DNA from 3 places in the Metabacillus sp. GQ13 genome. Region 2 is predicted to be linked to each of the others. Evidence: riboswitches for the same ligand, from Rfam matches in the RefSeq annotation. Region 2 holds a riboswitch; each other region holds the start of a gene.

Evidence for each region. Region 2 has a riboswitch for S-adenosylmethionine ahead of AC6CHR_RS15100 (sugar ABC transporter substrate-binding protein). Riboswitches for the same ligand answer to the same signal wherever they lie in the genome.
Region 1: it holds a riboswitch for S-adenosylmethionine, as region 2 does, so the genes downstream of both, AC6CHR_RS02980 (methionine biosynthesis PLP-dependent protein) here and AC6CHR_RS15100 (sugar ABC transporter substrate-binding protein) in region 2, are expected to answer to the same signal.
Region 3: it holds a riboswitch for S-adenosylmethionine, as region 2 does, so the genes downstream of both, AC6CHR_RS02475 (bifunctional homocysteine S-methyltransferase/methylenetetrahydrofolate reductase) here and AC6CHR_RS15100 (sugar ABC transporter substrate-binding protein) in region 2, are expected to answer to the same signal.

The regions. Positions count from the first base shown of each region.
Region 1 covers NZ_JCAXET010000002.1:146,190-148,462, reverse strand. Annotated here, with positions in the region: gene AC6CHR_RS02980 (methionine biosynthesis PLP-dependent protein) at 1-1,119, opposite strand; gene metC (cystathionine beta-lyase) at 1-8, opposite strand, end outside; SAM riboswitch class I at 1,527-1,664, opposite strand; gene AC6CHR_RS02975 (SCO family protein) at 1,732-2,273, opposite strand, start outside.
Region 2 covers NZ_JCAXET010000011.1:151,788-154,060, reverse strand. Annotated here, with positions in the region: gene AC6CHR_RS15100 (sugar ABC transporter substrate-binding protein) at 1-1,088, opposite strand, end outside; SAM riboswitch class I at 1,227-1,333, opposite strand; gene AC6CHR_RS15095 (MFS transporter) at 1,536-2,273, opposite strand, start outside.
Region 3 covers NZ_JCAXET010000002.1:40,695-42,967, forward strand. Annotated here, with positions in the region: gene AC6CHR_RS02475 (bifunctional homocysteine S-methyltransferase/methylenetetrahydrofolate reductase) at 1-1,186, opposite strand, end outside; SAM riboswitch class I at 1,285-1,442, opposite strand; gene AC6CHR_RS02480 (YajQ family cyclic di-GMP-binding protein) at 1,706-2,197, opposite strand.

The DNA of each region.
Region 1 (2,273 bases), on a different contig from region 2:
TTACTCAACAGCTCCAGCTCCTCTCATTTGTTTAAATGCATGCGCTAGATCTTCAATAATATCCTCTGAATGTTCAATACCAACTGAAAAACGAAGTAATCTATTACAGACGCCATTTGCTACTCTAATCTCTTCTGGGATATCCATATGTGTTTGTGTAGCAGGATAGGTGATAAAGCTCTCAATTCCACCTAGGCTTTCTGCAAAACTTATCGTTTTCAAGTTCTTTAAAAACGGATTAATCCATGCTTCATCCTGTAAACGAAACGAAAGCATTCCACCTTTACCTGGGTATAAAACATCAAGCACATCTGGATGATCATTCAGAAACTGAGAAACAAGTTGCGCATTTTGTTCATGCTGCCTCATTCTAAGCGATAAGGTTTTCATTCCTCGCATTAACAACCAAGAATCAAACGGTGATAGAACCGCTCCGATAGCATTTTGGTGTTGAAAAAATTCGTTACTTAGTTCTTCACCCTTTGTTACTACAAGACCAGCAAGCACATCATTATGGCCCCCTAAATACTTGGTTGCACTATGAATCACAATGTCGGCACCGTCTAATATTGGTGTCTGAATCAACGGTGTAAAGAACGTGTTATCAACAATGACTAAGATATTATTTTTCTTGGCAACTGCCACAAGCGCCTTAATGTCAGCTTCTTGCATTAATGGATTTGTTGGTGTTTCAATGAATAACGCTTTCGTTTTTTCTGTAATTAACTTTTCTGTCTCAGCAGGGTTTGTAAAATGATCATATTGAAAAGATAAACCATACTTTTTCCATTCTCTTTCAAATAAGCGATAGGTTCCACCATAAAGATCTGAGGAAACAATAAGTTCATCTCCGCTTTGAAAAAGGGCCATAATTGTTTGAATTGCTGCCATACCTGAGCTAAAAGCAAACCCACGATCACCATGCTCTAAATCAGCTATTGCCTGTTCCACTAATAATCTAGTTGGATTCCCTGTACGGATATAATCAAATCCTGTTGATTCGCCAATTCCATTATGACGATACGCTGTTGAAAAATAGACTGGGGGATTAACTGTCCCTGTAATATTTTCACTTCGATTTCCAATTTGAGCTAGTTTCGTTTCAATTCGTTGACTCATGGTTGTCACCGTCCTAAAATTTTTTTACATCTAACCTAGAAGAAACAATCACCTAAAAAAAGTGAAGGATACATTTACTTAGATTAGATAGATTTCTTAGTTGTTTATGGCAAGATTTATTCAATCTCCCTACAAAATAAAAAGTCTTCCTCAGTTAAGAAGAAGACTTGTATATTTAAATGTGCTTCTTCTTATCTCTCAAGCATAATGCTGGTGTGGTGGCTTGCTGGATTTAGCACCTTGGTACGAAGGGAGATTTTGGTATGTAGCTCACATGTCGTTATATTTTGCGGTTTTATATAGAACATATCAGTAAGATTTTTGACAACAGCCAAGCTCTCGCTTAGTGGTTTGAAAGCCAAATGGCAAGTCTAAATAATTTCAACAAATTTACTTTGCCCAAATTATTCTCATCTACCATACTGTTTAAAAATCAATTTGTTTGTTCCTAACTTAGCAAAATTAACGGTTACCAACTCTTCACTTGTTTTGTACCGGTTGCTGAGGCTTCATTGGGCCAGTCCCTCTGCCTCTCACGATAAGAAATATATGAAATTTTCAAGCTTACTTTTTTTACTACTTTACATGATTCAAGTTTGGATTGCAATAGAATTAACGTAATAGTTTGATATCTTTGATTATTTTGTCATATGGTACTTCAGATACTGCATCATATTGTTCAAGTATCTTATGACCTTTCATTAAATAAATAGATGTGCTGTGAACAAATTGATTTGAGCCTTCTAGTTTCGCAGCCGGTGCTATAAAGCTTTTGTTGGAAAATGATTCTATTTCTGATTGCTCATAGCCTGTCAGAAGATTCCAATTGTCAAAATCTGCTCCGTAATTGTCAGCAAATGCTTTTAATACCTCGGGTGTATCGTTATCAGGATCAATAGTGAAGGATACCAACTCTACATCGACCTTTTCATTCTTTAATTGCTCTTGAAGTTTTGCAACATGAGCTGTCATTGGCGAACAGACTGTATCACAATTAGTGAAGATGAATGTGGAAAGCCAAACTTTATTCTTGTAGTCCTCCATCTCAACTTCGTTACCCTCTTGATTCACAGCTTTTAAAGGTTCAATTGTTCCATTTAGTGAAAAATGTTCTTCTAGGTTGATAGACTGTGAACAGCCAACAAGACCTAGAA
Region 2 (2,273 bases):
TCTTCAAATGCTGTCGATTGTCCCCATCCTTCAATCGTGTCTGCAAGATTAACCATATTTATAGGATCACTAGACTCTACTAGTGCATCTTGAGAAATAAGTGATGCCTCTAAGTTGTAAGTTGCTGGTGTCTCTTCTCCTGCTAATTTTTTCGCTAATAATCTCATGTCTACTGCCCCTATTAATTTAGGATCAACTGCTGCAGTGTATTTCCATGAACTTTTTTGGTCCTGAATTTCTTGTAGATCGGCATTTGAGACATCGATACCATATATCTTAATTTCGTCTCTACCAGCTTCTTTGATTGCACGGGCAGCACCAATTGCAAATGCATCCCATGTTGCAAATATTGCGTCTATTTCACCTTTAGGATGTTTATTCAGCATTGCCGCTACAGCATTTTGTGTTTGTACTGATGTATCTGCTGATGCTATTCCAAAACGTTCTATTTCTTTAATACTTGGGTTAGCATCTAATGTTTCTTGATAAACTTTATTCCGTCTAACCATTGGCGGAAACCCATCAACCCACAGATAGATAATATTTGCTTCACCACTTGTGTCTTTAATAAGTTGGTCTAATGCTAATGTTGCAAGTGCTTCATCATCTTGTGAGGTTAAAGTTACACCTTCAATAGTAGCTAGTTCCTCTGTAGAGTCAAAAGTAACAACACTTTTCCCTGCATCAATCAGCTTTTGAACCTCTGCAGTTGTTGCATCGTCATCACCATGTGAAATAATAAAACCGTCATAATCCTCTTCTAACCCTTGTGCTATCGCGTCATGAAATTTTGCAGTATCGCCATTCGCTGTAAAAACATCAACTTGGAAGCCTAACGCTTCTCCTTCTTCTTTTGCACCTGCTAAGAATTGTGCTGTGTGATCATCGCCACCAATTTTTCGGATAACTTTTATTTTAGCCCCTTCACCTTTAGCAAAACGCTCAGGAACATTTTCTAATGAAACGTCAGGGTTGCCCTTTCTTTTAACTGTTTCAGCCGTTTCTCCACCATTTGAAGAACAACCTGTCAGTAATAACGTAAATGCAAGAATGAAGATAAGTGCTGATTTAACTACTTTGTTTTTCATATCTGTTTGACTCCCTTTTGCTGTTTATTTTCTTTTGTTAAGATACCTTATAAAACAACTTCGCTTTCACTTAATTTTAAACGTAAAAAACCTCTCAAAAAAAGAGAGGTTTCACCACATTTATATAAGGAGACTCCTCTCTTATCTTTCAAAACCAACTAGGTTTTGCAGGATTTAGCACCAATTCAAAATAGAACGGTTGCTGGGCGTCAACGGGCCAGTCCCTCTGCCACTCTTGATAAGAGATTGCATATGCTGTTTAGGTTAGGATCTTTTCTAAAAGATAATTGCTTAAACCGTGAAGTAAAGCTATGTACGATAAAGCAACAATCTTTGCGAATACAACCTTAAGTAAACGAAAGAATATATTCACTCTAAAGGTGTATCAAAGGTTTGTCAACTGTTTTTTGAATATTTTTATTACTTCATTATCAATACAATTCTTATCTATATATTTACTTTGACTTGTTTTTTCATTGGTCGATTCAGTACCAGTGGTAGAACAAGAATTACACCAATTGCCATACAAATTGCTGAAACCTGATATGATACAACCAGACCAACTATTTGTTTCAGTACACCTGCTAGACTCATCATTATTACCATTGCCCCCATAAAAAGAGGCGTCATAATCCCGTTAACTCTGCCTACAAATGATTCTTCTGCATTTTGAAGAATCATAGTATTGATACTAATTTGAATAGCTGGCATCATCAACCCTGTAAAAAACTGCGCAATTAATGAGATCAAGAGAATTTCTGAGAAGCCAATGATTGAAATCATGACTGCATTTACAAGCATCCCCGCTGCAAGCATTCGAATAGGCGCGATCTTTTTTGATAGTGCTAAGGCGATACCGCCACCTATTATCATCGCTACACCGTTAATTGCCATAAACCATTGAACAAATTCTTTATCCATATTAAGTTGCTGTGTCACGATAAAGATACCTAACGGTTGTATTAACCCCACAGCTAACCCTGCTACAAAAAAATTGGTGCCCAATATCACTAAAAATCTATTTTGTTTTACATATTTAAACCCCTGGATGAACTCTTCTATAACCGTCGTCTTGTCGGAACTTTCTTCTACAATCTTATCCGCAGGCAAGAATAGAAGCGCAACAGCTGAAAGGATAAACATAACCCCTGTAATGGCTATCGAAACTTCAATCCCAAATTGTTG
Region 3 (2,273 bases), on a different contig from region 2:
AACCGATTAAATTCCGGTCACGGCAAGTTATATGAATTAATGCACGTGTTCCTGTTCGCTCCCTAGCAAGCATGCCAGCTGCAAGGTTGCTTATTCGAGGGGAAGCGAGTGAATTATCTGCAAGTGTTAGTGCATCGATACCAGCATGGTGAAGGGCCTCTGCACCTTGAAGGAATTTACTCATTCCAAGTTTCTTCGGTGGATCTAGCTCAACAATAACTGAACGTTTCTCAGCGACAATATCCTGTAAGGGAGGAAGTAAATAAGTTTTATCTTCTGAAATGCTTATTTTTTCATGTTTAGGTACTTTAACATGCTTCTCCGTAACAGGTGGTAAGTGTCCCACTGCCTCAGCGATTGATTGAATATGTTGTGGTGTTGTTCCACAACAACCACCTATTAATCTAGCACCTTGCTCTCTGAATTTTAGCGCGCTCTCCTTGAAATAGCCTTGATCAGATTCGTAGACAAGACGACCTTCATTTAAAGCAGGTAAACTGCTGTTAGGGAATACCGACAAATATGAGTTTTCTAGGAGCGGTACTTCCTCAAGTGATTGGATCATATGATATGGACCTAAATGACAGTTTAAACCAATGACATTTGCTCCAAGGTCTTCAAGTTCTAAAAATGCTTGTGACAAAGGTGTACCATCCTGTAAAACACCTGCTTCATGAAGTGATACATTTGTAATGATTGGCTTATTCGTTTCTTTTCTAGCAATTTGTAGAACAGTTTTTAATTCTTCTAAATCATAATAGGTTTCGAGTAGAATTCCATCGACATCTTCATTTAGTAAAACAAAAAGCTGTTCTCTGAAATTTCGTTTTAGTTCATCTAATGTGTGGGCACTTTTCTTAAAAGAGCGTACACCACCGATTGTACCGAATACATACGTTGATGATGAGGCAGCTCGTTTAGCAATTTCAACAGCTTTTCTATTAATTTGTCTAATTTCATCCTCTAATCCATAGCGAGTTAGTTTAATATCATTCGCTCCGTAAGTATTTGTCTGAATAACGTTCGCACCAGCCTGAATGTAGGATTGATGGACACGTAATACATCATCTGGCTTTGATACATTCAGTTCTTCAAAGCAACGATCAACACCATGAGAATAAAGCATTGTTCCGATTGCGCCGTCTCCGATTAGGATCTTAGTTTTTAAGTCTTCCAAAAAGTTCATAGTAAAGCCCCCGTCCTTGGTTAATTGAGTAGGAGAAAAAAGTGAATCTATAAAAAAAAAGCCTTCATAAGCAGAAGGCTAAAATGATTCAAAGCTTCCCCTTATCTTTCAAGCATCTTACATGCTTAGCTGGAATTAGCACCTTGGCACTCGGAAGATCTAGGTAGAAAAGATGATATCGGTACCAGATCTAAACTCGTGTAAACCGGTTGCTGAAGCTTCATCGGGCCAGTCCCTCAGCTTCTCTTGATAAGATATGAAATTAGTTAATTACTTTAACGTATAGAAATGTATTATAACTAATTTATCTAATATTTCGAAAAATATCAATAGTAAAATGTAATGTTGACTAAAATTGTATGAATAATTAAAAATAAGAAAAGGATAAAACATGTTGGCAAGAAAAAGCGATAGATAGAAAAAGGTAATCCCTGACAGAATGACTGTAGGGATTACCTAATGTTCTAAAAATTTGCGAACGTAATCATGATAAAAAAGCATAATTAAATCCACTTTAGTTTAACGGTAATTAATAAATTGTACCTCAATCGGTAAATCAGCTTCTCTAATTGCAGCGATTACTTGTTGGAGATCGTCTTTGTTTTTACCGGTTACACGGATTTGGTCATCTTGAATCTGTGTTTTAACTTTTAAACCATTATTTTTAATGATGTTGTTTATTTTTTTTGCATTTTCTTTATCAATCCCTGAAACTAGTTCAGCTCGTTGGCGAACAGTTCCACCTGAAGCATTCTCAAGCTTTTTGTAGGAAATATTTTTTATTGGTACATTTCGTTTAACTAACTTTGAAATCAGTACATCCTTTAATTGCTCAAGCTTGTAATCATCATCAGAAACCAAAACGAGTTCTTCCTTATCTAGAGATATGTTGCTTTTACTGCCTTTAAAGTCGTACCTAGTGGCAACTTCTTTCATTGCAATGCTAATTGCGTTTGTTACTTCAGGGAATTCAATTTTAGATACAATATCAAATGAACTTTCTTTCGCCATAATAATCCTCCATTACGTATATAATATAGTTAAATTATAGTAAAATAAAACAGTCATCACAACTTTTATATGTTAA